4 regions of the Paenibacillus macerans genome follow, and region 2 is predicted to be linked to each of the others. Evidence: predicted binding sites of a transcription regulator. Region 2 holds the regulator's gene; each other region holds the start of a gene.
What was found. The regulator Rex, encoded in region 2, represses fermentation and respiration genes when NADH is low (regulators of the CRP and FNR family bind a similar motif). The targets are predictions, from matches to a motif close to TTGTGAAATATTTCACAA.
Positions count from the first base shown of each region.

Region 1 (7,704 bases), 2.3 Mb from region 2:
CGCTCGATTCGCTGGCGGTCAAGGAAGTCACCAAGCAGCTCCATGACGAGCTTGAGGTGCTTCGCGGCAGGAACATTTTCGACATCGACTCCGATGCCAAAATGGCCCGGACGCTGCTGAACCGGAAAATCTATATCGTACGCGACAAGGAGTACAGCATCCAGGTTAAAACGATGCTCGTGAGCGAAGGGGTGCTGCAGGTGTGGGTGGATATGCGGCCGTATATCCGGCTCTAACTTTTCATGCTACAATAAGGTTGTTAAAAAAACGGAGTTTGATCACGCAGTTGTGTGCTCGAAGCGGATTCGGCATCGAATCTTGAATTCAGCCGGGTCTTCCGGTGCTCACGTACCTTAAACGTACGCTCCGCTCCTCAGACCCTAGCTTCATCCAACCTTCTCGGTGCTGAAACTCCGTTTTTTTAACTTTTATCGAACCCGGTTATTAAAAAAACGGAGTTTGATCACGAGCACACCCGCAAAAAACAGGCTGACTGCAAGGATGATTGAGACCGGGAAACTGCGGCGGAAAAATAAACACTAGCGTTGCATTAAATCTGACAAGATACATTTTCTAGCCCATACCCATATTTTAACGGTTGCCACAAGCGCTATTTGTTCCAAAAACGTTGATTTTAAATCGTAACGGTTGCCATGGTGCTAATTTCACTGAAATCCGGCTATTTGGGCTTAGATTCAGGCAAATAACAACGCTTACAACCGTTAGAATTTAGAAAAGGCCTTTTTTCGTAAAATAGCAACTGCTACAACCGTTAGATCCCGGGTAGCTTTTTGGGAAATCTTTAATGCAACGCTAGTGAAAAATAAGAGCAAAAAAAGTTGTTATTCCGGCGATATCCGTTCATTTGAGAGAAATAGAGGCAATTTATGCCGTTATTTTCCCCCGATCGCTAGGAAATGCCGTCGCTTTGACCATTCATCGGGAAATAAGGACAAAAAATGGCGCTAAAGGGGATGAACATGCCTGGCTCCGGATAATAAGGACATAAAAGTGCCGCTATTTTGAAGGCCACGGTCGGCCGTTCCAGCAATCAGCGGTTCATTGTTCCAGTAATCAGCGGTTCGTTGATGCAGTAGCCGGCTAGCCGGGGTTAAGAGCGCCTATTCCCAAGCCAAGCCGATGATCATCCCCGCGATGATCATCACCCGCATTTTTCAAAGCCATCAAGCCAATTGTAAAAAAGGAGCTGTAGATCTTCCCATGATCCAAACGATTCAATACATTCTGTACGCCGTACTCATTATCGCCTGCGTTTGTTCCGTCTTTTTCAGCTTTAAGTCGCGCCGTTCGCTCGACCCTAAGGTTCGCGGACTGTCCGCCGCCAAAACCAACATCAGCATGGGGGTCACGCTCATTATTTTGGCGCTGATCCAAATGTTCATGTTCAGCGGCTCTTCGCTCCGCGTCGTGATCGGCGCGTTGTTTATGGTGCTGGGCGCGTTTAACATTTTTGCCGGCATCCGCAATCACGGCATCTTTTCCCGCCAAAAGGCGGAGTAGTTAAGCTCATCTATGAGAAATTTATGCCAAGAAATTACCTCCGGAAAGTAGTTGCCTGCTGGAATTTATATGCAGGAAATTCCCCAAAATCCCGGCTCGCCCGAGTCAACTGGCTTGCTCATCCGGTTCGGCTGACTCCGCTGAATTCCGATCTTTCGGCCTTATCCGCATGGTCCGCCCGTGCTGCCTATGAGCGGTTCTTCCAACCGGCCGGTTTCATCCGGCCCGCTATGCGTGATCGATCGATTGCAGCGCCATGACCGCCTTGGAAACGAGATAGTCCTGATAAGTTAACATAATCTCCAGCTTGCAGGCCCGGCGGCTCATTTCCAGCACGACCGGAAGGATGACGACCGGGTTTTCGATCTGCACCGGACGTACGAAATACGTCGTAATGTTGTCGACGACGAAGTCCATGCCGCTTGCGTCCTTGGCGGTGCGCAGGCCGGCCTGGGTCATCAGCGAGGTGAGCACGCCGTGCGAAATCGTGCCGAGGTCGGTAGCCATCTGCGGCGTTATCATCCCGCGGAAAAACAGTTTCCCCTCCGCGTCGCGCTCTTCGGCAAAACCGTTCCACATCAGGTGCTCGAACGTTTCCCCGAGCTGCGGCTGGTTGCGCACGTCGCGCATCGCCTGCAGCACCTCCCGGCGCGTGACGGAAGAAACCAGCTTCCGGTTGCGGTCCACCACCGGCAAAAAATCGATCCCTTCCCAAACCATGATTTGCGCGGCCGAAGCCAGCGACGTCTGCAGTCCCACCGTAATCGGATGGCGCGTCATGCACTTTTCAATGGGCTGATCCCCGCTGAGCTCCTCCACGTTTTTGCGGCTGACGATCCCGATGACCCGGTTCCACTCGTCCACGACCGGAAAATGCTGATGCCCCGTCTCCAGCGACAACTCGTCAAAATCGGAGATATTGCTCGCGGCTTTCAGCATGTTCACCCGCGGCTTACGGGCGACGATATCCTCCACCAGCATGATTTTTTTCTTGATCAACCGGTCGAAAATGGCCCTGTTGATCATGGATGCAACGGTAAACGTATCGTGGCGCGAGGAAATGATCGGCAGCGCCAGCTTGTCCGCCAGCGCTTTGACCTCGCGGCTTGTGCCGAAGCCCCCGGTCACCAGCACCCCCGCTCCCTGCTCCAAAGCGAGCGAATGGGCGTTGTCGCGGTTCCCGATGATCAGCAGGCTTCCGGCGTCGATATACCGCGCCATGGCATCGATTTTCATCGCGCCGATGACGTATTTGTGCAGCGTTTTGTCCAGCCCTTCGCCGCCGCCAAGCACATGTCCCTCCACGATGTCGACTACATCGCCGAACGTAAGCTGATCGGAGATGTTCCGCGGCTTCTTCTCCACGCGAACGGTGCCGATCCGCTCCTTGGTGATGACGATGCCGAGGTTTTCCGCCTCTTTGACCGCGCGGTAAGCCGTTCCCTCGCTCACGCCCATCGCTTTGGCCAGCTTGCGCACGGAAATTTTCGTACCGATCTTAAGTTGTTCGATATGTTGAAGCAGCTGCTCGTGTTTTGTGACGCTTTCTTCCTGCCCCTCCAACTGTTATACCCCCTTGCCCGAATCTGTACTACTCTGTTTCCATTATACACGTTCAGGCATAAGTCATCCATACGGCCGCAAGCACGATCACGGAATAGACAATTTCCATGATTCCGGTTTGCTTTGCCGTGATCCGTATGCGCGGACACCATGCGGCCCTGGCCAGCAGCAGCAAAGCCGGCAGCAATAGCGAAAGGGGGAACAGCCAAGCGGCGAGCAGCGACAATATCAGGTGATAGCTCACGGAATAGAAATAGAACCGGGGGTTGTTCCGCTCGCGGATGATCGTTTTGACGTAAAAAGCCGTGCCCGCGAAATAGCCGATGCTGATCAAAAACAGCTCCACGGCTGCCCCGTAGTCCGTACCTCCGCCCAACCTGAAAGAAACAAACACCATGATGCTGAACTGCACGATGGCGGCGATGTCGTTAACCAGGGCGCGTTCGCGTTTTTGCCTGGCGTAGTAGACGTTGACGGCAAACAGAGGCAGGAACAGCAGGGCCATCAAGATGATGTCGGGGCGAAGCAAGGCGAGCGCCGTTCCGGCAGGGACGAGAAGCGTTCCATACAGCAAGGCCGGTTTGCGGTAGCGATCGCCTTTGCCCGTGCGGACCCACTGCAGCAAAGGAAACATCAGCAAGTAGATCAGCAGCCAGCAAGCAAACAGCAGGGCATGGATCCACCCGGGGGTCGAGGCGGCCATGCCGAACAGGAACGGAAGGACCAACATCGCCCAGGCTCCATGCTGATTGGGGATATAATGCTTCAAGCGCATGACGGCGTCCTCTCCTTATTTTTCAAATGGATGGGGCAAATTACGGATCATTATATCCGCCGGAGGAAATCGCTCCAGTGACGCCGGTCACTGTAATCATGACAGCTTCCCAACAGAAAAAAGAGCGAATATCGTGCCGTTTTTTATCTTGTGACTGATATCACAATCCATTCCGAAGCCGTTGATATAATGAGGGCGAACGATAAGATTTTAAATTTTAACTAATCAATTAGGGAGGACTTCAAAATGAATCCGATTAAAGCAACCGTAAACGCCACCGAGTATCCGCCGCAGCTTAAGCATAAAACTATTTTTGACGCTTACGAAGCCCTGCATCCGGGAGAAGCCATGCTGCTGATCAACGATCATGACCCGGTGCCGCTGCGTTATCAATTTGAGGCGATGCATCCCGGACGGTTCACTTGGGAGTATCTTGAAGAAGGGCCGGACACATTCCGGGTGAAAATCGGCAAAAATTAAAGTTTGGAGGTGGACGAATCATGGAGAACCGGGTTGTCGAGCTTGATGTACGCCCGCAGCTGCGCCAGGGAGCGGAGCCGTTAGGAATCATTATGAGCACCGTTAAGCAGTTGAAGGGAGGCGAGATTTTCGTCCTGCACGCCACGCTCAAGCCCGTTCCGCTGCTGAAGCTGATGGAACTTAGAGGGTACCGCAATCAATGCGAGCAGGTGGCGGAGGAGCACTGGAAAGTAACCTTCGAACGAAAAAGCAAGTGAACCCCCGGAAATCAAAGGCTAGAGGCAAGCGGCAAGCGGGTTTCTTGACCCGGGAATGTACGGCCGTTAAAGCGAAGGAGGATACGGGAACCGGTGATGCCGGCCCCTGTATCCTCTCTTTTTGCATAGCTGCCGCAACGGTTCGGCCGAGCAGCCGCAATATTCCAGACTGTTGAGAAAGTCTTTAGACTTTTCCATAATTTAAAATTTTGTGTGGTGACTCTCGCCTTCGCAAAGAAAAATCGATTTAAAACGATCTGCCGGCAACAGACCGTGGCCTGGAGCGAGACTAGCTATCCGGAGGCTTTGCACGATTATCCCGTTTGAGCAGGTGACCTGACTTCCTGAACCATAGGGATAATCGTGCAAAATGGTCTGGAGAGCCCCCACATCTACGTCATCATTTATTTTATCAAGCACTGATTTTGGACTTGAGCCCGAATTTTGTGTTCAAATTTTAAAAAATGGACTTTCTCAACAGTCTGAATATTCGCGAAAAATCCGTTTCCTTGAGTTCCTCGAGCTCCTCAAGCTCCACGACCGGAAGCTACTTCCGCTCATACCCCCGCGGTACATAAGCGCAGTACGGATCGCTTTCCAGATAATCGCCGGTCACGGCGTACGCCCTGGCCCGGGAACCGCCGCAAAGCTGCTTGTACTCGCAGGCGCCGCATTTGCCTTTCAGCAATGTCTTGTCGCGGAGCTGCCGCATGACGGGCGAGTTCCGGTATATGTCGGATAGCGAAGAATCCCTGACGTTGCCGCAGCTTACCGGCAAAAATCCGCTCGGGTACACCTCGCCGGTATGGCTGATAAACACGAAGCCGTCCCCGTCGTTAACGCCCTTGGGCGAACGGCCGAGCACATCTTTGCGCTTCACCGCCCCGGCCTCTTCGCCGGCACCGCCTCCGCGCTTTTGCTGCTGTAAAAACACACGGCGATAGTGCGGCGCCTCCGTCGCTTTGATGCCGTAAGGCATCGCCCGCTGCATCTTGGCCAGCCATTCCATCACCCGTTCATGCTCCTCGGGCGTAATCATGTCCCTCACCATCCCCCGGCCCGTCGGCACGAGGAAAAACACGCTCCAAAGCACGGCCCCCATCTCCTTTACCGCTTCGGCGATCCGCGGCAGGTCGTCCAGGTTGTAGCGGGAGACCGTCGTGTTGATCTGGATCGGAATATCGAGCTGTTGCAAAAAACCGATCCCTTTCATCGTCATTTCATAGGAACCCGGTGTTCCGCGAAAATGATCATGGATTGCGGCCGTCGAACCGTCAAGGCTAAATGCCCAGCGGGACAAGCCGACCTCCTTGGCCTTACGCACGGCGGAAAATGTGACCCGCGGCGTGGCGCTTGGCGTCATCGAGACCGGCAGCCCTTTGTCCTGAATCGCGTACCGGGCCAGCTCGAACAAATCGGGGCGCATCAGCGGATCGCCGCCGGTAAACACGAACAGCGGTTTATCCATTTCCGCGATATCGCCGATCAGCTTCTTCCCTTCCTCGAGGCTAAGCTGGCGCGGATCGGGATGATACTGGGCTTCCGCCCGGCAGTGCAGGCATTTTAACGCGCAAGCCCGCGTCACCTCCCAGATGACGATAAACGGATTTACGTTGTAGTCCCTGTCTTGAATCATTTGCCTCACCGTCCATCCCTCAAATAAGCCGCCATGCTTTCAGCGGCTTCCTTGCCCTGCCGGATGCAGTCGGGAATGCCTACGCCGGCATATCCCGCGCCGCACAGCAGCAGCCCCGGCTTCGCCCGGCACAATGCCCCGCGCAGCGCCTCAAGCCGCTCGACATGCCCGACCGGATATTGGGGCATCGACTCCGGCAAAGCGGCGAGCTCGCAAAACAGCGGGCTGGCGGCGATGCCCAGCAAATCGCGCAGCTCGGCGGCCACCCGGCGCTCGATGTCGGCCCTGCACATCGCGGTCCATGCCTCGTCGCCCAGGCGGCCGATATAGGCTCGCAGCAGCGCTTTATCGCCGGGAGCCGAATGCAGCCATTTCGAAGAAACCCAGGTAATGGCCGTAATCATTCGCCCCTCCCCGCGCGGGATAAGCACGCCGGAGCCGTTCAAATCGTGCGGAACGTCTTCCCGCCGGTAGGCGAAGGCTAAATTGGCCACGGACACATAACGGACCCGCTCCAGGTAAGCGGCTTCGGGAACGCCATCCAATAGCCGGGCCGCAGCAAAAGCAGGAACTGCCAAAATGACTCCGTCCGCGTTCAAACGCTCGCCCCCGCTTAAGTTAAGCTCATAACCCGCCTCTTGCTGCGACAGTCCGGTTACCGCCTGGCCGGTAATTATTTTCTCTTCGCTTAGCGATTCCTCCAGCGCTTCCGTCAGTCCCTCCAAACCGCCCGTCAACGTCAGAAACATGCTGGTTTGCGCGGCCTTCGGCAGCGGGACCTGGCTTCCCCCCGGCCGCGGCGGCTGCTTTTTGCCGGCCAGCAGCCCAAGGATCAGGCTGCGGTGCTTGCGCTCCATCTCCATAAACTGCGGAAACGTCGCTTTCAAGCTAAGCTGTTCGGTGTCCCCGGCATATATGCCGGCTAGAAGCGGCTCCGTCATCTGCTCCAGCACTTCTCTGCCGAGCCGGCGGCGGATGAAGCCGCCGAGCGATTCGTCGCCGCCGCCGCGCCGCGCGGGAAGCAGCAGATCCATCGCGGCCCGCAGCTTGCCGGCCGGAGAGAGCAGCCCCGTCTTGACCATCGGCCACATTTGCGTCGGTATGCCGAGCATCAGCCCCGGCGGCATGGGATGGAATTTGCCGCGATGCAATATATAACTTCGCTTCGCCTGCGGATTCGTTCCCGCCAGCTTATCCTCCAGCCCGAGTTCCCGGATCAATTCCAGCGCGGCGGGCTTGCGCGCGATCATTGAATCCGGGCCCTGTTCTATCGTAAAGCCGTCACGTCGTAGGGAACGGATTTTGCCGCCCAGCCGATCGGACTGTTCCACGAGGGTAACCCCAGCGTTTACCCCCTGTTCACGCAGCAATTTACGCACGTAATAAGCCGCGCTTAACCCGGTTATGCCTCCGCCGATGACGGCGATTTTTTTGCTCACGTTTAAGTTTCGACCTCCTTAATGCCGCAAGCC
Region 1 covers NZ_UGSI01000001.1:2,867,892-2,875,595, forward strand. Annotated here, with positions in the region: gene DYE26_RS12850 (sporulation membrane protein YtrI) at 1-236, shown strand, start outside; gene DYE26_RS12855 (YtpI family protein) at 1,222-1,521, shown strand; gene DYE26_RS12860 (DRTGG domain-containing protein) at 1,750-3,084, opposite strand; gene DYE26_RS12865 (YwiC-like family protein) at 3,137-3,859, opposite strand; gene DYE26_RS12870 (DUF2249 domain-containing protein) at 4,106-4,339, shown strand; gene DYE26_RS12875 (DUF2249 domain-containing protein) at 4,360-4,596, shown strand; gene DYE26_RS12880 (TIGR04053 family radical SAM/SPASM domain-containing protein) at 5,144-6,232, opposite strand; gene hemG (protoporphyrinogen oxidase) at 6,238-7,671, opposite strand.
Region 1: DYE26_RS12870 (DUF2249 domain-containing protein) is a predicted target of Rex. The motif match lies at 4,008-4,025, and genes of this name have one in related genera.

Region 2 (7,704 bases):
ATTGTATTGTTTTAGCACGTATTCTCCGGAATCCGTTTCAACTTTCCACTTTAAATTAAGCCAGCCGCGTTTGATTGGGGTTGCTTGCAGGATACGCAATCCAAAATAATCCTGGAACGATTTCATTACATCGTTATAAATCCTTTGCTCGCACGGCGGTTGATCGGAATTCACCAAGCGCATGCCCTCCTAATATGAAAATATTAAAATTCAATCGAACGTATGTTTTCATATTACAAAAAACGGCCTCCACGTCCAAGTTGCTGAACATAGAAACCGTATGCTTCAAATCTCCTATTCGGTTCACTTCATGGCGGATCAGCGGTTCGGAAGCGTAAATACATCGTTCAACGCCTCACCGGTGCCGAAATCGTAAAAACGGTAGTAGTGGTGATCCTTTTGTTTATAAAACAGCTGCCATACCAGCCGTTCATTGTAGATGCCGGGCACCAGCCTGACGATAGTAATCCCGGGCAGGCTTTCGTTAATGATCGTCCGCACCCGGGTCTCCGACACACCTTCCGAGAGCAGCCGCACCACGGGTTCATGACCTTCCCGGAGCCATACCATCATCTCCCGGCCTGACCCGTCTTTGCCCTGGACCACCCAGCACACATCGTCCCACACCGATTTCCACACTTTATCGCCCTGGACCAGGTCCGTCTCCTGTTTCGCCTGCTCAATCACTGCATTTTCGCTTGCCCAGGTATCCTGAAGAACGTAGATATAAAAACGGTGAAGGGCAAAAAGCACGATCACTAAAATCAGCAGCGAAAGCAGGAGCCACTTGGTTCTCTTTCTCAACCTTCTCTTCCTTTCCCCTGTAGCCAGTCGTCTAAACCCACATTCGCGCACATTCGCACAGTCGCAGAAAAATAACGTTAATTCCGGTCGTTATTCCGCCGTTTTTCCTCCGCATCGTTAAAATAACGGCTATGTTAGTTCTTATTTTCCCCGAGGACGGCGATATCGTCAATATCACGGCCTATGCCGGGAAATAGCGACAAAAAAGTCCCTTATTGCAGCGGAAACCTCTTCAAATCCGAAAATAACGCCCTTTTTTACCGCTAAATCGCCGTAATTACAGGCACAGCCACAGGTGCAGCCACGAACATGACACGTCCACGTCCACGGCCGCAGCTTCACGCGCCATTCAAAAAGCAGCAAGCAACCAGTGCCAAGCCTCCAAGCGCCTACCGGGCCAGCAGCCCTTCGAAGGCCTCTTGCGCCTCGCGCCGGATACGCTCCTCGTCGAGGGTGAGGCAAGCCCCGTGTTTGACCAACTGCTCGCCGTTAACCCACACATGCTCTACATCTTTGGAGCCGGCCGAATAGACGACATGGGAAACGTAATCCGTCTTCGGCAGGAAATGGGCCTGTTCCGTATTCAGCGCGATAAAATCCGCCTTCATGCCGGCCGCGAGTTTCCCCGTATTCGCCAAGAACACCGACTTCGCCCCGTATTCCGTGCCCATTTTGAGGGCTTCCAGCGCCGGAACGGCGGTAGGATCGCCGGAAACGCCTTTGTGGATCAACGCGGCGAGGCGGACCTCCTCGAGCATATCGAGGTTGTTGTTGCTGGCGGCGCCGTCCGTTCCAAGCGAAACGACCACGCCTTTGCCAAGCAGTGCCGGCACCCGCGCCACGCCGCTGGCCAGCTTCAGGTTGCTGCCGGGATTGTGCGACACCGCCACGTTATGGGCCGCCAAAATATCGATCTCCTCATCGGTCAAATGCACGGCGTGAGCAAGCAGCGACGGACGGGAGAACATCCCGAGGTTCAGCAAATGCTGAACGGGTCTGACCCCGTAATCGTTCACGTTTTGCTCCACTTCCGCCCGCGTCTCCGACATATGCGTATGCATCGGCAGATCCAGATCATTAGCCGCTTGCACGAATTTCTCGAAAAATTCCGGCGGACAGGTGTACGGCCCGTGCGGCGAAATCATCGCCGTGATTCGGCCGTCCGCCTGACCGTGCCAATTTTTCGCAAACGCGATCGCTTCGTTCAGCTTCTGCTGCTGCACGTCCGGCGGGCACAACCCGATGACGCCGCGCATCAGCACGGCGCGGATGCCCGACTGCTGAACCACTTTGGCCACTTCATCCATATGGTCGTACATGTCCAGGAACGTGGTCGTTCCGCCTTTCAGCATCTCCAGCACGGACAACGCCGTCCCAGCGTACACATCGCCGGCGGTGAACTTGGCTTCCATCGGCCACATTTTTTCCTGAAGCCAGGTCTGCAGCACCATGTCGTCGCCGTATCCGCGCAGCAGCGACATCGCCGCGTGGCCGTGCGTGTTGATCAGCCCCGGCATGAACAGCAGCCCTTTTCCGTCGAAGGTTTCCGCGTCTTCCGCCCCTTCAGGAAGCTGCTCGCCGATATAGGAAATCGTATCGCCCTCAACGAGCATATAGCCCTGTACAATGGAACGATCTTGTTCGAACACGACAAAGGTTCCGTTCTTGATTAACCATTTACGACTCATGGGCAGGTTGTTCCTTTCCGTTTCCATCATTCAAATAATAAGCCAGACTGAGCAAATCGGTCGTGAAATCGGCGGCATGGATGCGGACTTCCGGCGGCACCTTCAAAATCGTCGGAGCGAAGTTCAGAATGGCCCCGATTCCCGCCGCCACCAATTGATCCGCCACGCGCTGCGCTTCGTAATCCGGGACGGTAATGATCCCGATCCGGACATTTTTCTCCCGCACCGTTTCCGTCAGGTCTTCGATCGGCTGGATCGTGATGTTGTTGATTTGCGTGCCGATCTTGGCCGGAGAGGCGTCGAACACCGCCACGATTTTCATGTTGTCTTTCAAATAAGCGTTGTAATTCGAAAGCGCCTGCCCCAAATTACCGGCGCCGACCAGCGCAACGTTGATCTGCTGGTCCAAGTTGAGGATTTGCTGGATTTTCTCGATCAAATACGCGACATCGTAGCCGATGCCCTTTCGCCCGAAATCGCCGAAGTAGGCCAGATCCTTGCGGATCTGGGCCGGGTTGAGGTCCAGCTTCTGGCCGAGCTCCTGCGAGGACACCGTAGGCACTTCGCGCCGGCTCAGCTCGTTGAGGAACCGCAAATACACCGGCAGCCGGCGGACGACGGCATCGGAAATTTTTTCGGATTTCATACGTTTATCCCCCTATTCTGACGCGGACTTAGAGACGTTTTCGTCTCCCGGATTTAACCATTCCGATATGCGCGGAACCATCTGAGTGAGCGGCATATGCTCCATCTTCGGCCCGGGCAGTGAATATAAAAAGTATTTCCCGTAGTAAGACTCCAAGATGCGGGTATCGTAAACAACCACGATCCCCCGGTCCTGCGAGGAGCGGACGAGCCTGCCGAATCCCTGCTTGAAGCGGATGACCGCCTGGGGCACGGACAGTTTCATGAAAGGATTTTTCTTCTCCTTCTGCAGCCGTTCGCTTTTCGCTTCCACCAGCGGATGGTTGGGGGGCTGGAAGGGCAGGCGGACGATCGCCAGGCTCGTCAACGCTTCGCCCGGAATGTCCACGCCTTCCCAGAAGCTGCTCGTCCCCAGCAGCACGGACGCCGCCTGGCCCTGAAAGCGCCGGGTCAGCTTGCTGCGGCTGCCGCTGTCCATCCCCTGGCCGATGACCGTGATTCCTTGCGCCGACAATAGCTCCTTCAACGGCTCGTAAACCTGCCGCAGCATCCGGTACGATGTGAACAGCACCAGCATGCGGCCTTGCGTCGCAACCGCGGTATCGGCGAGCGAACGCACCAGCGTGCTGACGAAATGGTCGTCGCCCACGCTCCCCTTTACGCTCGGAAAATCGCGCGGGATGACGAGCAGCGCCTGGCTGCGGTAATCAAACGGCGACGGCAGCATCGCCGTGTTCAGCCGTCCTTCCCCGGCCGCTTCCGTCAGTCCCAGCTGTTCGATCATATACTGGAACGACTTGTCGACCGACAGCGTCGCCGAGGTCATCACCACGCTTTTTTTTCTGTCGAAAAAGTATTCCTTCAATTGCGCGCTAACGTCGATCGGAACGGCATACATCTGCAGGGAGCGGCTGCGGAAATTCCCGTTCGCTTCCATCCAGTACACCGTCTCCTCGTTCTCCAGCTTCATGAAGAAACGCAGGGCCTCCCGCTCGTTGGCCAAATCCTTGAATAACCCGTTGATGTCGGTCAGGAGGCTTTCGGAACCGTAATCCTCCTGCTCTTCCCGGATTTGCGCCAGCATCCGGTCGCCTTTGCGGAGCACGTCCCCTAGCGAGACATAGATCTGGTTCTCCAGCGCCAGCAGCTTATCCCATTCTTTCGGTTTCTTTAGCGGAAGCAGGCGGTAAACGAATTGGCCCGGATCGCCGGGCGCGGCGTCGCTCCGTTCCGGCATCAGGGCAAACAGCAGCTCGCTGAGCTTGTCCCAGCTTTCCTTCACATCGATCAGCGTCGGGTACATTTCGTCGATGACCTGGCACCATTCGCCCGTTTTTTCGCCCCCCGCCGCCTGCAAAGCGATGCGGAGATTTGGCAGCTGGCCGGTCTTGCTGTCTTTAAACAGCCGGGTGAGCGTATGAATGACAGTAAAATACTTCATATGAATGCCCAGGTGTTTCCCCGCCACATCCTCCAAATGATGGGCCTCGTCGATGACCAGACGCTCGTATCCCGGCAGCAGCTGATGCCCGGCCTGGATATCGGTAAACAGCTTGGAGTGGTTCGTAATGACCACATCGGCGACCCCGGCTTCATGTTTGGCCCGATGGTAGAAGCATTTGCGGAACCATGGGCAGGACCGCCCGAGACAGGAGTCCGACTCGCTGGCCACCGTTTCCCAGAAATCGCCGCCGCGATTGCCCAAATTGAGCTCTTCATCGTCGCCGTTGACCGTTTGCGTCAGCCACACTACCAATTGCGCCGCCGTCATCACCTCTTCTTTCGGCGTGGCAAAGTCTCTTCTATTTATTTTATGTTCAAATTTGCGCAAGCACAAATAATGCTGCCTGCCTTTAAATACGGCAGCCAGGAAAGGAAACGGCACCACCTCGGCGAGCAGCGGAACGTCTCTTTCCCGAAGCTGCTCCTGCAGGTTGATGGTATGCGTGCTGACCATTACTTTTTCTTCCCGTTTGACGCTATGGTAGATCGCGGGCAGCAAGTAACCAAGCGATTTCCCCGTTCCGGTCCCCGCTTCGATCAGCAGATGCTTGTCATCGTTAAAAGCCCGGCTCACTTCCTCCAGCATCTTGTTCTGAGCATCGCGCTCCTCGTATTGGGGCAGCCTTTCGCGCAGCCGCTCCCTCACCTGCTCCATGAACTGCTCAAAGGACACACCCTCCAGCGGATTGTCCGCCATAGCGCCCCGCGGAGATTCGATATCCATCCAATCCTCGGCCTGCAGCGCGAACTGGCGATAAAAGATGTAACCGTCATCGCTTTGCTCCGTTTCGCGTTCCTTCTCCTGGACCATGGCATCGAAAAACCAGCCGAGGTCGCTGTCCTCGCCCGCAAACAAATCCGCCAGGCGCTGCAGGGTCAACAGCGGCAGCCGCTCGCATTCCTCCAGGCATTTCAGAAAAATCAGCGCCGTCGCCAAGGCGTCGCTGTCCGCCTGGTGCGGACGCTCGTGCTGCACCTCGAATTCGGCGGCCACAAGCCCCAGCTGATAGGAGGTCAGCGAAGGAAAGAGGATTTTCAGGAAGTCCATCGTATCCAGAATCCGCCCCGTAAACGGCAGATAACCCGTTTTGTCCAAAGCGCTTTGCAGATAGTTGAAGTCGAAAGCGACATTGTGCCCGACCAGCACTACATCGTTCAGCAGCGGAACCATCTCCATCATCACTTCGTCGAGGTCCGGCGCATCCTTGACATCGTCTTCGGTGATGCCGGTCAACCCCGTGATGAACGGCGGAATCGGTATTCCCGGTTTGACGAAGGAGTTGTATACCTGCGAAATCGACTTATCCGGTTCTATAATGGCAAGTCCCACTTGAATAATTTCATCGGAGGACTGGTTGCCCGTCGTTTCAAAATCGAGCACGGCATATTTCATTGCTTTTTAAGTCCCTTTCGTTCCAGTCTCTAATACAGCATAACAGAAGAAGAGCGATTTGAAAATTCATGCCGGGCGTTATGTGTAATTAAAATCACAAAATAAAAGAGCGATGCGCCCGCGCTCATGGGCGGACTTACGCATCGCTCAACCGGTTCTGCCATAAAAAGTTCGATCATGCCAACGATTAAGACGGTTTACAGCAAAGAGGCCAATTCATTGCCATAATACAATTTGCCCGTGCTGCTCAAACATGCCTCAAGATTCGCCAAAGGCTCGGCGAGGGACGGATCGCTGTGATGAGCCAGGGTAAAGTATTCCTTGGCTTTGGCCAAAATGCCTTTTTGCGCCTCGATGCAGCCGAGCGCATTATAAATGATGGAGCGAAGCCTTTTGTTTCCGGCTTTCTCCAGAACGAGCCAAAACTGCCGCGCGGCTTCCTCGCTTCGCTCCAGATGCAGATGGCACATGGCCAGGTAGGTACGGCCAAGCGCGCTGCCGGGATACTGCTTCAGCACCTGCTCAAACTGCTCCAGCGCTTGGGGAAACATCATCAATTTATAATAACCTTGTCCTTTGATAAACGGACCCGTTTCGATCTCGGGGAGCGACAGGACCTCCTCGGCTTCAAGGCTGCCCCATTTTTGGCGCAGCGCGGCCATCTTCTCTTCGAAACAAAGCCACTCTTCAATGATCCCGTCGCTCATGTGCTTGAGCAGTCGCCATGCTTGCGCGAGCTCCTGCTTTTGGGCGCCCGCGGCCAGCGGATATTTACGCGAAATATCATCCAACATCTCATTCATTTCCGCAAAAACATGCTGAAACATCATTCGCATCCCACCCTTAACGAAAATGAAATCAGTCCGAGCCTTAAGATCATTTTTTGTTTCGGGCGGGCTTTTCATTCCCGCAAGCGTCAATTGCATATATTTGCTTCCGATTGGCGGCGAAATTCAGGCGCGCGGTACGGGTTTATTTAACGAATGGCCGCGTGCAGCTCCTGATGGGCTTTTTCCACGGGCCGGTTGCTTTCGTCCACGAAAACGACGGTCGGCTGGTGGCTGCGCACTTCCTCGGGAGACATCGCCGCGTAGGAAATGATAATGACGTTGTCGCCGGGCTGCACGAGCCGCGCGGCCGCGCCGTTCAGGCAGATGACGCCGCTGCCGCGCGGTCCCGGAATCACGTACGTTTCCAGGCGCGCGCCGTTGTTGTTGTTGACGATCTGCACTTTTTCGTTCTCCAGAATATCGGCGGCCTCCATCAGCTCTTCATCGATCGTAATGCTGCCGACATAGTTCAAATTCGCTTCGGTCACGGTCGCGCGGTGGATTTTTGATTTCATCATCGTTCTGAACAATTAGGCCATCCCCTTTTTGGTCAAAATCACGTTATCGATCAGTCGCGTCGTGCCGAACTTCACGGCCACCGCGATAAGCGCGTCGGCGCCGCGGCCGGCATCGTCAAGGCGTTCAGTGTCGGCGAGCGGAGACAGTCCCGGAAAATCGGCGATCTCCACGTAATCGATATCGGCCAGCGGTTCACCGCCAATGCTCCGGGTCAGATCCGCGCGGATTTCGCCGGCTGTGACCGCCCCGCCCGCTTGCGCTTTCTCCCGCGCCTGAAGAAGGCTTCTGGACAGCACGAGCGCCGCCTTGCGCTCCTCGGGGC
Region 2 covers NZ_UGSI01000001.1:595,621-603,324, reverse strand. Annotated here, with positions in the region: gene DYE26_RS02805 (phosphotransferase) at 1-183, opposite strand, end outside; gene DYE26_RS02800 (cell wall elongation regulator TseB-like domain-containing protein) at 319-804, opposite strand; gene DYE26_RS02795 (amidohydrolase) at 1,194-2,492, opposite strand; gene DYE26_RS02790 (redox-sensing transcriptional repressor Rex) at 2,482-3,138, opposite strand; gene dinG (ATP-dependent DNA helicase DinG) at 3,151-6,033, opposite strand; gene DYE26_RS02780 (tetratricopeptide repeat protein) at 6,231-6,860, opposite strand; gene panD (aspartate 1-decarboxylase) at 7,010-7,393, opposite strand; gene panC (pantoate--beta-alanine ligase) at 7,394-7,704, opposite strand, start outside.

Region 3 (7,704 bases), on a different contig from region 2:
AAATACACTATCTTTAGCGGCTAGATAGGGAATTTCAGATGCAAGTAAAGTCCAGCCTAGCCAAGCGCCTGAGGCGGAAACAACCAAACCCAGGTTAATAAATGCAGCGCCCCATTTTCCAACAACACTTTCAAATAAATAGGCCATAGCCGGATTTTTTAACTGGGCAATATCCGCTTGCTGCATCAGCCCGAGAGATAATAATGTAATCAATACGTAAATAATAAGTGTGCCTATCAATCCAATGACGGTCGCTTTCCCGACATCACGTTTATTTTTGGCGCGGCCGGATAAGACAACAGCCCCTTCAACACCAGTAAATACCCAGAGAGTTACAAGCATGGTGCTTTTAACTTGGCTGCCTACCGCCCCCCAAGCAAAAGTACCGCCTTGTCCCCAAAATCCGTCTATGAATATATCGATTCGAAAAGCAAAGATTCCCACAATAATAAACACAAACACAGGTACTAATTTCGCGATTGTAGTTACTAAGTTGATAAGCGCCGCCGATTGTACGCCTCGTAAAATCAGCAGGTGAACACACCAGAGCAATATGCTCGCCCCAATAATCGAGGCTATATTTTGCCCCCCATCAAAAATGGGAAAAAAATACCCCAACGCACTAAATAATAAGGTCGCGTAAGCTACATTGCCAAGCCAAGCGGCTACCCAATACCCCCATGCGCTGTTAAATCCCATAAAGTTTCCAAACCCGGCTTTGGCGTAGCTAAAAATACCGCCATCCAAATCCGGTCTTTTGTTAGTTAAATTCTGAAAGGATAATCCAAGCGCAATCATGCCGATTCCTGTGATAATCCATCCGATAATCATCGCTCCGGCGCCGGCTTCTTTGGCCATATCGCTTGCCAGGTTAAACGCTCCGCCGCCGATCATCGAACCGACAACTAGAGCCGTTAGTGTAAATAATCCTAATTTGTTATCTTCACCCATTGCGCTCACTTCCCAAAGTAGCCGCTAAAACCGCTTTAATGGTGTGCATTCTATTTTCCGCTTGATCGAATACTTTGGAATGCTTGCTGCGGAATATCTCATCGGTGACTTCCATTTCTCTTAATCCATGTTTTTCGTAAATTTCTTTGCCATACGCGGTTTCCAGATCATGAAAGGCAGGCAAACAATGCAAGAAAATCACATCGCTATTCCCCGTTTCTTTAATCATTTGCCTATTTACTTGATAAGGGGAAAGCAGTTCAATACGCTCGGCAAATTTATCTTCTTCCCCCATAGATACCCAAACATCCGTGTAGATTACATCCGCGCCGAAAGCGGCCTCTTCAATGCTGCTGGTTACCATGACCCGGTCGCTGAATTTTTTGGCCAAATAAACGACTTCTTGTGCCGGCCATAATGTTTTTGGCGCACAAATCCGAACTTCCATGCCAACGATTGAACCGCCGACCAATAAGCTGTTGGCCACATTGTTCCGGCCATCGCCAACATATGTTCCCGGATGGTTAACAAATCCGCGAGCGTTTGGGTAGGATGCCACAGATCCGTTAGACCGTTCCATACCGGTACACCCGAGTGCTGAGCTAATGATTCCACTGTTTTATGGGCAAAGCCGCGGAACTCGATGCCGTCAAACATCCGGCCTAACACTTTCGCCGTGTCTTCTACGGATTCTTTTTTACCGAGCTGGATATCGCCTTTCCCCAAATATTCGGGATGCGCGCCTAAATCCGTACAAGCTACTGTAAAGGCACACCGGGTGCGAGTAGAAGTTTTTTCAAATAAAAGAGCTATATTTTTTCCTTCCAAATAACGATGGGGAATACCGTTTTTCTTTTTCTCTTTTAAATCCGCCGCTAAATCCAGGAGATACAACAATTCCTCTTCCGTAAAATCGATCTCCGCCAGAAAACTTCTGCCTTTTAAGCTTGAACTCAAGGTTCCCATATCTATCCCTGCTTTCTCCATAATTTAAATATCTTTGCGAACGATTGGCATGCTCATGCAACGCGGACCCCCACGGCCACGGGATAATTCCGAGCTCAATATTTCAATGACCTCGATGCCGTGTTCACGCAATAAAGCGTTTGATACATAGTTGCGGTCATACGTAACAACTACCCCCGGCGCAATGGCCAGTGTATTGGATCCGTCATTCCATTGTTCGCGAGCCGAGGCGATTTCATCTCCTCCTCCGCAAGGAATGAGAACCAAATCCTTTAAGCCCAATACCTCTTTTAGCGATTCTATTAAAGAAGTGTGGCGGGTAATTTTAAGCGTTTCTTCATCCGGACCTTGCTCCAAAACATAAATATTCATATTCCCTTGCGGTCCCTGGATCGCCGGATGAATGGTAAATTTATCATAATCAACCATCGTAAATACGGTGTCCAAATGCATAAATGCCCGGCATTTTGGGATTTCTATGGCCAGCACTCGCTTGAACTTTTCTTGGCGGCTAAATAGATTTAGGGCTAATCGTTCGATGGCTTTAGCTGAAGTGCGGGCAGACACGCCAATGGCAATCGTTTCTTCATTCAAAATGAGCTCATCGCCGCCTTCAATGGGAAATTGATAGTTGCGATCCAGCCAAACCGGCACATGATGACCGGCAAATCTCGGGTGATGATTGATAATGTACTCCATAAACAATGATTCACGTCTGCGCGCGGTTTCTCTCATTTTATTAATCGTTAATCCGTCGCCAATAACCGCTGCGGGATCACGGGTAAAATACAAATTCGGCATGGGAACCAAATAAAACGGGGAATGATCCTCCATAAATTCATAGAGTTGCATTTTCTTGCTCGTTTCAATTTCGTTTTTCCGTACCCCGCTCATTATTTTTTGAACTAAATCTTCATTGGCGAAGGAAAGTAAATATTCTTTTAAAATTTGCTGTGAAACATCTCCTTCAGCCCTTGCTTCCTCTAAAACACGGTCAACAAATTCTTCTCTCAATTTCTTATCCGCCAACGCCTCAGCCGCGAGTTTTTCCAAATAAAGAACTTCAATTCCCCGATTGCGTAATGTTTGGGCAAAATAATCATGTTCTTTTTGAATCACCGGCAAATAGGGGATATCGTCAAATAATAACGGCTGTAAATAATCCGGCGTTAAGTTTTCCAATTCCTGCCCAGGACGTTTTAATAATACCGTTTGTAATTCCCCAATTTCCGAAGCAACATGCATGGGATGCTCCATTTGCTGTACCTCCTTTGTATGCTTTGATGTTTACAAGGACATCATAAAGGGTCCATGCTTTCCGCCTCGTGAAAACGCCAGCATATTAGTCGTGAAATATTGCACAATTTTATTTTTAAAATCATAAAAATCTGTATTTTTATAAAGGATTTTTTCCATTTTTTTGCGAAACCTATTTTATACTGCGCATATATGATGAATAACAAGAAAAAGAGCGAAGGAATGCCCGCTTCAGGCAGCCTACGCTCTTTTCAAGCAATCTCGTATTCTCAATTGACCATCTACCAGCTGATTTTATCTAAAAATCAAATTAAATCTTTCTTCTAAAATCTTTCGCTCCGATCGGTTCCGGGAAATGACAAGACAGGTATCATTCCCGCATATGCAACCCGCCATTTCTTTCCAATTTAGATCATCCAATAAAACACCGATAACATGCGCATTGCCAGGCAACGTTTTAATAATCGTTAATTGATCAACATAATCAATCCTTACAACAACTTCTTGCAACTTCCTCTTTAACTTCAAATCCGTTTGCAAAGCCATTTCTGAAGAAGCATGATATATCATAAGTCCTTTCGGAGAAGCTATTTTGATTAAATTCAGCTCACGGATATCCCGTGAAATCGTAGCTTGCGTTACCATCACATCTTGTTCTGCCAACAATTCTACCAACTTCTCTTGGGTTTCTATTTCATATTCGCTCACCAATTGCTTAATTAATCTTTGTCTTTTTTCTTTTTTCATAGAAAGGCACTCCTTTTTATATTTATAGCATTATCACAATCTTGCTCTAATTTTCTATTATTTGCTATTAAGAGGGATACAGAAATTCCACATCATACCTTGTCCCGAACTAAAAAAAGGCTGCCATGTTCTTACACATGGCAACCTCCGGGAAACATAACCGTTTAATATTCAAATGCAAACTGCCGGCCCAGCCACTCCAGGCATAACGGAAACCAGGTGGCCAGATGGTCGTCGGGATCGCCTACCTCCGTGCTGCACATCGACATCCCGTGTCTGCCGTTTTGGTAGAGATGGCATTCGAAAGGCACGCCGGCTCGCCGCAGCGCTGAAGCGAACAGCATGGAATTTTCCACCGGCACGGCAGCGTCCTCCACTGTATGCCACAAGAAGGCGGGAGGCGTTGAGGCGGTTACATATTTCTCCAGCGAAAACGACGCTTCTCGTTCTGCATCACTCCATCCGGGACCCAGACGTTCAATGGAACCCCGGTGCGCAAATTCGCCCGCCGTAATAACCGGATAACACAGCACCATCGCATCCGGCCGGCCTTGTTCGCCTTTGCCGCCAGTGGCTTCCTGCAGCTTGGCATGGTCCCATAAGGTCCCCGACGAAGCCGCCACATACCCGCCTGCCGAAAAACCGCAAACGGCGATCTTGTTGGGGATAATGCCCCACTCCGCGGCGTTTTCCCTGATTTTCCCGATCGCTCGAGAGATGTCTATGACCGGCCGCAGCTCGCTCGCATTCTCGCGAATGGAATAATACAGCGTAAACACATGATACCCTTTGGCAAAAAAAGCCGTAGCCGGCGGGTCCGCTTCCCGCGGCGAAAGCATCTCAAAGCCGCCGCCGGGGCAGATCACCACGCAGGGCCGCTCCAAACGGTTGCCCATGCTTTCTTTTTCGATATCGTGCAAATAACCGACCAGTCTGGCCCCGCTACTGGAATTCGGGTTCAAGTTAACGATCCTCATTTTTTGCCGCCCCCATCTCGAAATTTATTCATAGTCTATTATACTAAGCTCAGCGGGATTTGTTAGGAAGAATGTAACAGGGTAATTTCATTGCCTTCCTTATCCGTCCCGATATCTCATTATTTGTTTAGGTTTATCCTAAATAATGGTATAATCTTCATGAAATTAACTAATGGTGGTGTTCTATATAGTCTTAGTTACTGCAATAAAAGTACCGAAATACATCGAACCTGATACATATTCTTTATTTCTTAGTAACGTTGAAGAAAAAAAGAAGGAAAGAATTAACCGTTTTTATAAAATCGAAGATTCTTATCGTTCCCTCTTGGGCGATGCTTTAATTAGACATAAAATCAAACAATTCACCGGTATTCACAATCATCAATTGAAGATAGATTTGAACAGCTATGGCAAACCCTATATTGATCCTTCTTTGGGTATACACTTTAACATAACACATTCCGGGGAGTGGGTTGTCGCAGCATTCGGAGAAAAAAACGTTGGAATAGATATAGAAGAAATTAAACCTATCAACTTCGAAATTGCCAAAAAATGTTTTTCACCCAGGGAATTTGCCGACTTAACAACTTTGACTGATATAGATGAAAAACGATCATATTTTTACGATTTGTGGACTTTAAAAGAAAGTTATATTAAAACAATTGGAAGGGGGCTATCGATCCCCCTTAATTCGTTCAGTATTTTCATGAACTCTTATAAGGAAATATTTATTGATGGAGCGGAGGACACCGTGTTTTTTAAGCAGTATAGTCTTGACTGCTCCTATAAACTCTCGGTATGTTCTTATCTCAACGAATTTACTAATACCATAGAACAATGTACAATTTACGATTTAATATAGTCTTCGTCATACAGAACTCTGAAATGAAATTGATCCCCTGTATTTCTGCAGGGGATTTTGCTTCCGTTCAGGAATGGCCCGGCTTTATTAAGTTGTCTTGATGGGTAGCATTCGGGTCTTTGGGAAGCGCAACGAGCACCAACGGAATCAATGCGGTCATCCCTGCCACGAACGCGATATAAGGGACAACATGGCCGAAGGAATCAAATAAAAAGCCCCCCAGCGCGGGTCCGACAATCATGCCGATATTGGAGCCTGTGGAATATTTGCCGTAGGCATCGCCAATGTTATGCTCGGAAATGCTCTTCATAAACATTGCATCCAGCGAGAACTCCAGCATGGAAAATGAAAGGATAAAGACCGTCCAAAACAAGGCGAATATGCTCAGCCTGGAGGAAAACAGAAGGGCGGCAACCGATATGCCGGACATCACGGTTGATATAACAATTGCCTTGCGGTAACCCATCCGATCGCCAAGTTTGCCCAGATAAGTACCCGAAAATGAAGATACCAGCAAGGGGACCAAGAAGGTAATGGCGATCTCTTCAATGTCTGCTTCAAACACATCTTGCAGGTAAGGAATCAACAAAACGATAATCATGCTGGAGATCAGCCGGAACAGTACATTCACCGTCCAGACTTTGCGTTTCTCGGTTGATAAAACAACACTTTGCGGATTCATCATTCGCTTTGGCTCTTCCTGTCTTAAAGTAAGTGCATAAAGAAACGCCAACAAGGCGGCTGCTCCGCAAGCTGCGAACAACACCTTCCATCCCTGCAGCAATTCGTAGTTGCTTAATATGTAGAAGCTTAATCCGACGCCGATGAACCCGCCAAGATTGCGGTTGCTGTTAAAGCGCCCCAGTTGTTGTGCTAAATTCGTATTGGCATCGGCGATAAGCCCGAAGACGGAAAGGGTCAGCAGAATGTTTGCGATGCCGTTCAACACTCTTGCGGTCAGCAAAAACGTTAATTGATCAGCCATAGCAAATGTAAAATAAGCTGCGACAAAAAACAAGAAGGACGCAATAAAGATGGAGCGTCGGCTATATTTATCCGACACTATGCCAAGCACAAGCCGCATAATCAATTGGACGAGCGAGAACACGGAAACCAAAAGGGTAAATTGAAATGTAGTATATCCGAGTTCCTCAGTATACAGCGGCAACAAAACATCAAAAAAGATAAAGGGTAAGGATATCATTAAAACCGGGATCGCTAGTTTTTTATACGGCATTTCCCCACCTCACTTCATAACCTTGCTGTCAACTTCTGATTAAAACAAATAAACGATCACCTGATCATTTTGGGCAATACCGACTTCATGAAGACGGCTTGCAATGAATTCTACCTTATAGACCAGCTGCAGATATGTGATTGATTTCTCAGCTAATATCGATCAGGGTGATTTCATTGCCTTCTTTATCCGTTCAATACAGCGGGCCGCATACGTAGCCAGCTCCGTCCCTTTACCCGTCCTGAAGCCCTCGATCTTCAAAGATTTCTGTGAATCTTATGCTTTTGCTTATGTTTAAATCCATCAGGTTCCTAGCAAGAATACCGGTTAAGTCGTATGATTAGTTACATACGGGTCTCACACTAAGGAACCTTCACTACAAGAGGTAGTTCAAAAAGTCATCTTTTGATCACGAAGCAGGTTAGAAGGTGATCTCGACGTCGAATCTTGAATTCAGCCGGGCCTTCCGTTGCTCACGTAGGTTCGCCTACGCTCCGCTACTCAGTCCCTAGCTTCATCCAAACTTCTCGGTGCTGAAAAGCCGACTTTTTGAACTTTCACTATAAGGAGGCATTTATGGACATCCCCAAAGGCACCTACGGTTTTCGGTTCGCGGAAGATAAGGAGCTCCAGTTATGCAGATTATTTGCGGCGGGCTGTGATTCTATCACCACGCCTTCTTATCGTTGGGACGGACTGGAGCGGAC
Region 3 covers NZ_UGSI01000002.1:1,992,947-2,000,650, reverse strand. Annotated here, with positions in the region: gene arcD (arginine-ornithine antiporter) at 1-951, opposite strand, end outside; partial or broken gene argF (ornithine carbamoyltransferase) at 944-1,917, opposite strand; gene arcA (arginine deiminase) at 1,942-3,174, opposite strand; gene argR (arginine repressor) at 3,469-3,921, opposite strand; gene DYE26_RS32170 (alpha/beta hydrolase) at 4,086-4,898, opposite strand; gene DYE26_RS32165 (4'-phosphopantetheinyl transferase family protein) at 5,071-5,760, shown strand; gene DYE26_RS32160 (MFS transporter) at 5,828-6,997, opposite strand; gene DYE26_RS32155 (AraC family transcriptional regulator) at 7,574-7,704, shown strand, end outside.
Region 3: arcA (arginine deiminase) is a predicted target of Rex. The motif match lies at 3,264-3,281, and genes of this name have one in related genera.

Region 4 (7,704 bases), 220 kb from region 2:
TTTACCATCGCGGAACCGCCGGTAGCGAGAATGCAGGCCACATCCGGATGGTTCATCAAAGCGTTCGTGCGGTCCATGGACGGATTTTCGATCCACTGGATGCAGTCGGCGGGCGCCCCGTGCTTCACTGCGGCCTCCAGTAATATTTTAGCGGCTTCCGCGCTGCAGTTCTGAGCGGACGGATGGAAGCCGAAGATGATCGGGTTGCGTGTTTTTATCGCAATCAGCGATTTAAAAATCGTGGTCGACGTCGGGTTCGTCACCGGAGTAATCCCCATGATGATGCCGACAGGCTCGGCGATTTTTTGGAAGCTGTCAAAATCGTTGTCCTCGATAACGCCTACCGTTTTGTCGTACTTGATGCTGTGGTAAATGTACTCCGTGGCGAACATGTTTTTAATGATTTTGTCCTCGTAGACCCCGCGCCCTGTTTCTTCCACCGCCATTTTCGCCAAATGCATGTGCTTGTCGAGCCCCGCCAGGGCCATCGCCTGCACGATTGCGTCGATCTGCTCCTGCGTCATGCTCATGAACGCTTCGGAAGCCTTTTTCGCTTTGTCAATCAAGGTTTGGATGTAAGCTTCCGGGGTGGGCTGGGCTTTTGTTGTCGCTTCATTCTTTACGGCCATTTCTCTCATCCTCCTAAGTTCTGTAAGGACCAACCTGCAGTGTAGATAGACAAATCATAAGTTCGTGAAATTTTTCACTTGCAAGTTCATCCTTAAAAGATGTATTGCTTCTCTTTATGTTTTGATCATAGCATAGGAATTTGATTTTGTATAGTGAATTTTTTCACAAAATTGAAAAAGTTCTGAAATTATTTCATTTAGCAAACAAATTTCGTGAATTTAGTCACAATGTTAGAATTTCGACACTTTTTCGGCCTTCCGAGCCCCCAAATTTTGCAATAATCGTTATATAATTAATTAAAAATTTCATAAAAATCAGGAATATAAAGGGGAAATCCATGATGAGTGAAATCGTAAACGCCACCCTGCCCCGCGGTAACACGAGCTGCTTCACAGAACAAAACTTCAACCGCCTTCTCGTTACAATGAAAGATAAAGCATATCCCGAGGGGACGCATTTGTTCTGGGAAGGTGATTTTTCCGATAAACTGTTTTACATCAAACGCGGACGCGTCAAACTGACCAAATCGACCGACGAGGGTAAAGAACTCATTCTGTATATGTACGGACGCGGCGATATGGTCGGCCAGGCCGATCCGTTCTTCAGCACCAAGCACAGCTTCACGGCCGAGGTGATTGAGGATTGCGAAATCGGCGTAATCGATCAGAAAGACCTTGAAATTATGATTTGCCAGCACTGCGATTTTGCGATCGACTTCATGAAATGGATGGGCATCCACCATCGCCTGACGCAGACGAAGTTCCGCGATTTGATGATGTACGGCAAGCCGGGGGCCCTTTGCTCGACGCTGATCCGCCTGAGCAACACGTATGGCGAGCAGCATGGGGACACGATTCTGATCAACAAAAAAATCACCCATACCGACTTGTCCAATATGATCGGGGCTACGCGCGAAAGCGTTAACCGGATGCTCAGCGACCTGCGCAAAAAGGATGCGCTCGAATACGAAAACGGCATGATCGTCATTAAGGATATGGTCATGCTGCAGGATATTTGCCACTGCGAGCTGTGCCCGAACGAAATTTGCCGGATCTGACATGCCGCTTGCGTCCGTCTATATGTGCCTGCCTTTCTTTGCGGAACTGCCCCGAAATGACCGGGACGGTTTTAAACCTATACGTTGGACGCGCGGGAGGGAATGGGTATGCCCCCATACCCATTCCCTCTTCAGTTCTATTTCGAGCCCCTACCCCTTTCCGGGGTATTTCCCAGCCCCAGCAACGGACCCATACGACTCTAGTTCGCTCTAAAGCAGCTCACCCGAGCCGCTTCGAGGGAAATTTCGTCATATGGGTCCGTTAGTCTTAGCGGCCTCTGTCCCGCCGGAAATTTGATAAATATTTTGATAAATATAATGAAAAAAACGGCTCGGGATGAGCCGTTTTTATGCTGCCTTTCCATCTTCCGCTTGTTTCGCCTTTTTGCGCACCGGGGATATGAACCAATACGCCATGCCCACAAATACCCCGCCGCCGATAATATTGCCCAGCGTCACCGGAATCATATTGTGAAACCAGCCCGCGAGCGTAATCGTGTCGGGGTGGTTCGGCAAAAGCAGCGACAAACTGAGCAGCGTCATATTGGCCACGCTGTGCTCGTAGCCGCTGGCGATAAAGGCGTACAAACACCACCAAATCAGCACCAGCTTGGCGATATCTTCCTTGGAGCGGTTCGCCATCCATAAAGCGAGGCAAACGAGCCAGTTACACAAAATGCCGCGAAAAAACAGTTCAGTGACCGGAGCGCCCATCTTCTTCGCGGCAGAGGCAAAAATAAGATGCTCCGGCGCCGCCGTTTTGAACAGCCCGCTGCCGACGATCAGCAAACAAAGCACAACCGCCCCCGCCAGGTTGCCGAGAAACACGATCGTCCAGTTTTTCGCCGTATCGCCTACCGTTGTTCGCCTCGCCAGCGTGCTCGCCGTAAAAAACATATTGTTCCCGGTAAACAGCTCCGAACCGGCAAAAACGACCAGCGTCAGGGCGAGCCCAAAGGACATCCCCATCAGCATCGTCTGGTACGGCGATTTCGCCGCCGCCAGCGGCGCGCCGATGCTGAAAATGAGAATGATGCCGAGCCCTACATAAGCGCCGGCAAGCATGGCCGAAACGATATACCTCGGAAGGCTTTCGTTCATTTTTTCTTTTTTCTTGACTGCTGTTTCTACGATGGTTTCCACATTTGGCGTATACATCGCCGCTTCCTCCCTCTGTCGATCCCCCGATTTAAAAAATAAGCGCGGCGTCCCTCCCTTTGCACACCGCGCTTATTTCGCTCTAACCTATACCTCCTGCAAGGCGCTGGCGGCGATCCACACCTGTCCGTCCTCCACCTTGACCGGGAACATCGGCACCTGCCCGCTGTCCGGGGCCTGGACAAGGCCTGTCGTCAGATCGATTTTCCAATCGTACAGCGGATCGTAAAGGTAATGCCCGGACACGATGCCTTCGGCCAGCGGCCCTCCTTTCGGATGCGGGTTTTGATTCAGGGCGGCGAAAATGCGCCCGTCGGATAGGCGGAACACCGCCAGTTCGCGGCCTCCCGCTTCCACCACGCGCCCGATCTGGGGCAGAAACTGCTCCACATGCCCAACCGGGAAAAATGCCTCTTTACTCATGTCCTTGTTCATGCTCCTCTTCCCCTTTCCTGTCATCCGTCTAACGGCTTTAGTTCGCCTGTTTACTCATTTCCAGGCTGTGGAACAGCTTGCCGCGGGTTTCTTCGTCGTTCAGCATCTTCTTCCACGGATCCGTGACCTGCTTCAAGGCGAACTCAATACGCTCCACCAGCGCTTTGCGGTTTTCCGCGTCTTCCACTACCGCCGCGCGGATATTGTCCAGCCCTATCCGTTCAACCCACTCCGACGTTCTTTCCAGATAATTGCCGGTCTCGCGGTAATACTGCATGATGGCTGCGCACAGCTCGATCAGTTCCTCGTCGGTCTTCACCTTGCACAGCGAATCCGCAAGCCGGGCCTTGATCCCCCCGTTGCCGCCGATAAAGATCTCCCATCCGCCGTCGTTGCCGACGATCCCGATATCTTTCGTGCACGATTCGGCGCAGTTGCGCGGGCAGCCGTTTACCGCCATCTTGAATTTGGCCGGAAAGTCGAGCCGTTCGAATTTCCGTTCAAGCAGCGCGCCCATGCCCATCGAATCCTGGGTGCCGAACCGGCAGAACTGCGAACCGACGCAGGTTTTCACCGTGCGGAGCGATTTGGCGTAGGCGTACCCCGACGGCATGTCGAGCTCGGCCCACACTTTCGGCAGATCTTCTTTTTTCACGCCGATCAAGTCCAGCCGCTGGCCGCCGGTGACCTTAACGACTTTCACATCGTATTTCAGCGATACGTCGGCGATTTTCTTCAGATCCTCCGGCGTCGTCACACCGCCGTACATCCGCGGAACAACCGTATAGGTTCCGTCCTTTTGGATGTTGGCGCTCATCCGCTCGTTGACGAAGCGCGATTCTTTTTCGTCCTCGTGCGTTTCCGGGTACAGCATGCCGAGATAATAGTTGATGGCCGGGCGGCATTTCGAGCAGCCTTCAGGCTGGCTCCAGCCAAGCACGTTCATCACTTCTTTGGTCGTCTGCAGCCCTTTCGCCTTGATCTCCGCCACAATTTCATCGCGGCTCAGCGTCGTGCAACCGCAGATGCCCTGTTTCGCCGCCGACTGAAACCCGTCTCCCAGCACGTATTGCAAAATTTGCTCAACCACCGGCTTGCAGCCTCCGCAGGAGCGGGTTGCCCCGGTGCAGGCTTTGATCTCGTCGACGGTCGTCAAACCCTGATTGGCAATCGCGTCGACGATCGTGCCTTTGGTTACCCCATTGCAGCCGCAGACGATTTCGTCGTCCGCCATCGTTTCCACCGAAGCTTTCTTGGCTCCGCCGCCGCCGCAGCAGCCCGTGCCCATCAGCGCGGCGTACAGTTCGTCCGTCATCTCCGCCTTCTGCTTGATCAGCTTCTGCAGCTCGGCCGAATCGTTAATATCGCCAAACAGCACCGCGCCGACAAAAACGTTGTCCTTCAGCAGAATTTTTTTGTAGGTCCGCTTCCAGTCGTCTTTGCTGCAAATCACCGTATGTTCCGGACCATCGATAAATTCGCCGGTCGAAAAAACGTCAACCCCGGAAATCTTCAGCTTGGTCGAAACGACCGAACCGGCGTAAGGCGCGGTTTCCACGCCGCTGATATGCTTCGCCAGTACCATGCCCTGCTCAAACAGCGGAGCGACCAGTCCGTAGCAGACGCCACGGTGCTCCGTACATTCGCCGACGGAATAAACGCCCTCCAGCGATGTCTGCAAATAGTCGTTGACGACGATCCCGCGGTTCACTTCGATGCCGCTCGCTTTGGCCACCGCAACGTTCGGCTTGATGCCGACCGCCATGACGACGAACTCCGCTTCCAGTTCCGTGCCGTCGGCGAACCGCAGCCCGCTTACCCGCGAACCGCCAAGCAGTTCGGTCGTCTGCGCGCCCATTTTAAATTTGATGCCCTGGCGCTCCAGTTCCGCTTTTAGCATCCCCGCCGCCTGATGATCCAGCTGACGCTCCATTAAATCTTCCATTAAATGCACGACCGTCACGTCCATGCCGAGCTGAACGAGCCCTTTGGCCGCCTCCAGTCCGAGCAGGCCTCCGCCGATGACCGCCGCTTTGCGGCAAGTCTTGGCCGCCTGGATCATTTGCTCGCAGTCCGAAATGTCGCGGAAGCCGACCACGCCTTCCTTATCGCTGCCGGGAATCGGCAGGATAAACGAAGTCGACCCGGTAGCGATCAGCACCTTATCGTAAGGCACGCGCTGGCCGTCCTCCGTGACAACCTCCTTCGTATCCTTGTCGATCCGGGCCACCGCCGTTCCGGTATGCAGCGTAATCCCGTTATCGCGATACCAGTTCAAATCGTTCAGAATAATATCGTCTATCGTTTTGCTGCCTTCAAGCACATAGGAAAGCATGATCCGGTTATAGTTGGGATGCGGCTCGCTGCCAAACACCGTTATTTCGAATTTGGAAGTTAGTTTCAATATTTGTTCAACGGTACTGATGCCCGCCATTCCGTTACCGATCACGACCAGTTTCTCTTTTGCTGTAGCCATCTTCATCCAAGCCCCTTTCAGAATAAGACTGTTCCGAATTGTTAGTTGATTACCTGCAATCCCTTATGCCGAAAGTATACATTTAAAATTATGAATAGTTTGTGATTTCATTCACATTAATTGTGAAAGTTATCACATTTAATTGTCACATTTTTTTTTGCATACCTATTGAAAAATCCGCAGCCTCTTATCTAAGAGAACTGCGGATTTGCTTTTTCTCCGAAACTTATTTTCGCACCAAAGCGATTTCCACATTGTCCTGGGGTTTTAACCTCATGTCAAGGCCGGTGTCCAGCAATTTCTTATGATTGACCTTCAGCACCCATGCTTCCGTCTCCTCCGGACGATAACCATTGACGGAAACGATATGTTGCCCGGTTTTGTTCAGCTCCACGATCCCGCTGCGCTTGAGCAAATCCCTCACGGTCGTGTTTTCATTGTATTGATGGACAAAATAGCTTTTAAGCTGCGGATTTTGACTGCCCCCGTTCACGGTCAGCAGCAGCGATGCTCCATTTTGCCCCGCCGTTGCGCTGCCCGCGGTTTTAACGTAAACGAGTATGTTGTCCCCCGCCTTGAGCTGTTTGTCCCAATCGCGGGACGGCAGCTCCTTGTCATTTAGGCGGATCCCCCACTCCAGCGTCGAATCAAGCGAAACTTCACCCACGGATTGAATTTTGCCCCTATCCTCCGTCAGTTTTACGATACCGCTGCTTTCAAGCGCCTGAAGAACGGTAATCCCTTCCGTATAATCAAAATGCAAACTGCGCGTCACATCGGGGATAAACGTCCCCCCGTCAATCGTTAAAGTAATGTCATCGGCATGCCCATCCTCGCTTTGCAGCTCCTCCGAAGGGTCCGGTTTGTCGATCGTCCCGCCATCGGCGCAGGCTGCCGTGAAGAACGCGGCCAAAACCAACAGTCCTGCCAGCCATTTCAATCTCCAGCGCATCGCCGCCCCGCCTTTCCTTTAATCATTTTCCCTGATTCAATCCAGGAATATTCCATATCTTAAGCATACCGGACCGGCAGAAAGTTCTCAAATTTCGGGGCAGGCGCAAAGAACCCTTCCCTAAGCAGGGAAGGGCGAGGCCTGAATACTTCAAGTTATATTGTATATCGCGGAAATAATATATTGTTCTCCAGGTGCACATGCGTAAAAGTCATGGCTTCCAGCTCTTCTAGACGCGAATAGGTCAAACGGTACGTCGTGCACGCATGGCCAGGCGGCTGAAAATCGTCGGTCAACTCCCGCAGTTGTTTGAGAATGTCGCCCGCCGCGTCGTGTTCGGATTCCAACTCCGCGATGGCGGACTGCAATTTTTCCAGCACTTCCGGGTCCCGGCTCTTCTCCCAAAGGATTATCTTAGGAAACTCCTCTGCCTCTTCCTTGTCGGTATGCTCCAGCAGCTCGCGCCGAAGCTCACCGAACAACCGCTCGACCTCGCGCAAATGCGTATCCGCATCCCCATGGACCCGGGACACCTTGGTCACGTTTTTTTGAATTTCCGGCAGTTCCTCGCGCAAATAGCGATGGTGCGTGTTTACGATATGCCCGATCAAATCGGCCGATTCCGCCTTTGTCCAATCCTGTTCTTCCTCTGCCCGGGGATGTTCGGCCGCCAAGCGGTTTAAGTCCGTGAGCAGCGTTTCAACCGGAATCCCCCGCTCTGCCGCCGCTTCCCCCAACGGACGCGCGCCGCCGCAGCAAAAATCGATTTTCCGCCCGCGGAAATAATCCGCCGATTTTGGAAAACGAAGCACGATATCACGAACCATGTCTTGTTCCTTAAATAATGCTTGTATGTGATTCATCCGGAAAGACCTCCTGAGCTAATGTCGTAAGCTTACGTTTTTAACTTAACGCATAGAAGCGCCTCTCCTTGTGATTTTAATCACTTTTGTTTTTCTTGCTTCCGCTCAAAATATTTAAAGGCCGCCCGTAACC
Region 4 covers NZ_UGSI01000001.1:376,065-383,768, reverse strand. Annotated here, with positions in the region: gene adhE (bifunctional acetaldehyde-CoA/alcohol dehydrogenase) at 1-629, opposite strand, end outside; gene DYE26_RS01715 (Crp/Fnr family transcriptional regulator) at 971-1,687, shown strand; gene DYE26_RS01710 (formate/nitrite transporter family protein) at 2,036-2,845, opposite strand; gene nirD (nitrite reductase small subunit NirD) at 2,933-3,280, opposite strand; gene nirB (nitrite reductase large subunit NirB) at 3,318-5,756, opposite strand; gene DYE26_RS01695 (hypothetical protein) at 5,983-6,708, opposite strand; gene ric (iron-sulfur cluster repair di-iron protein) at 6,864-7,562, opposite strand.
Region 4: nirB (nitrite reductase large subunit NirB) is a predicted target of Rex. The motif match lies at 5,877-5,894, and genes of this name have one in related genera.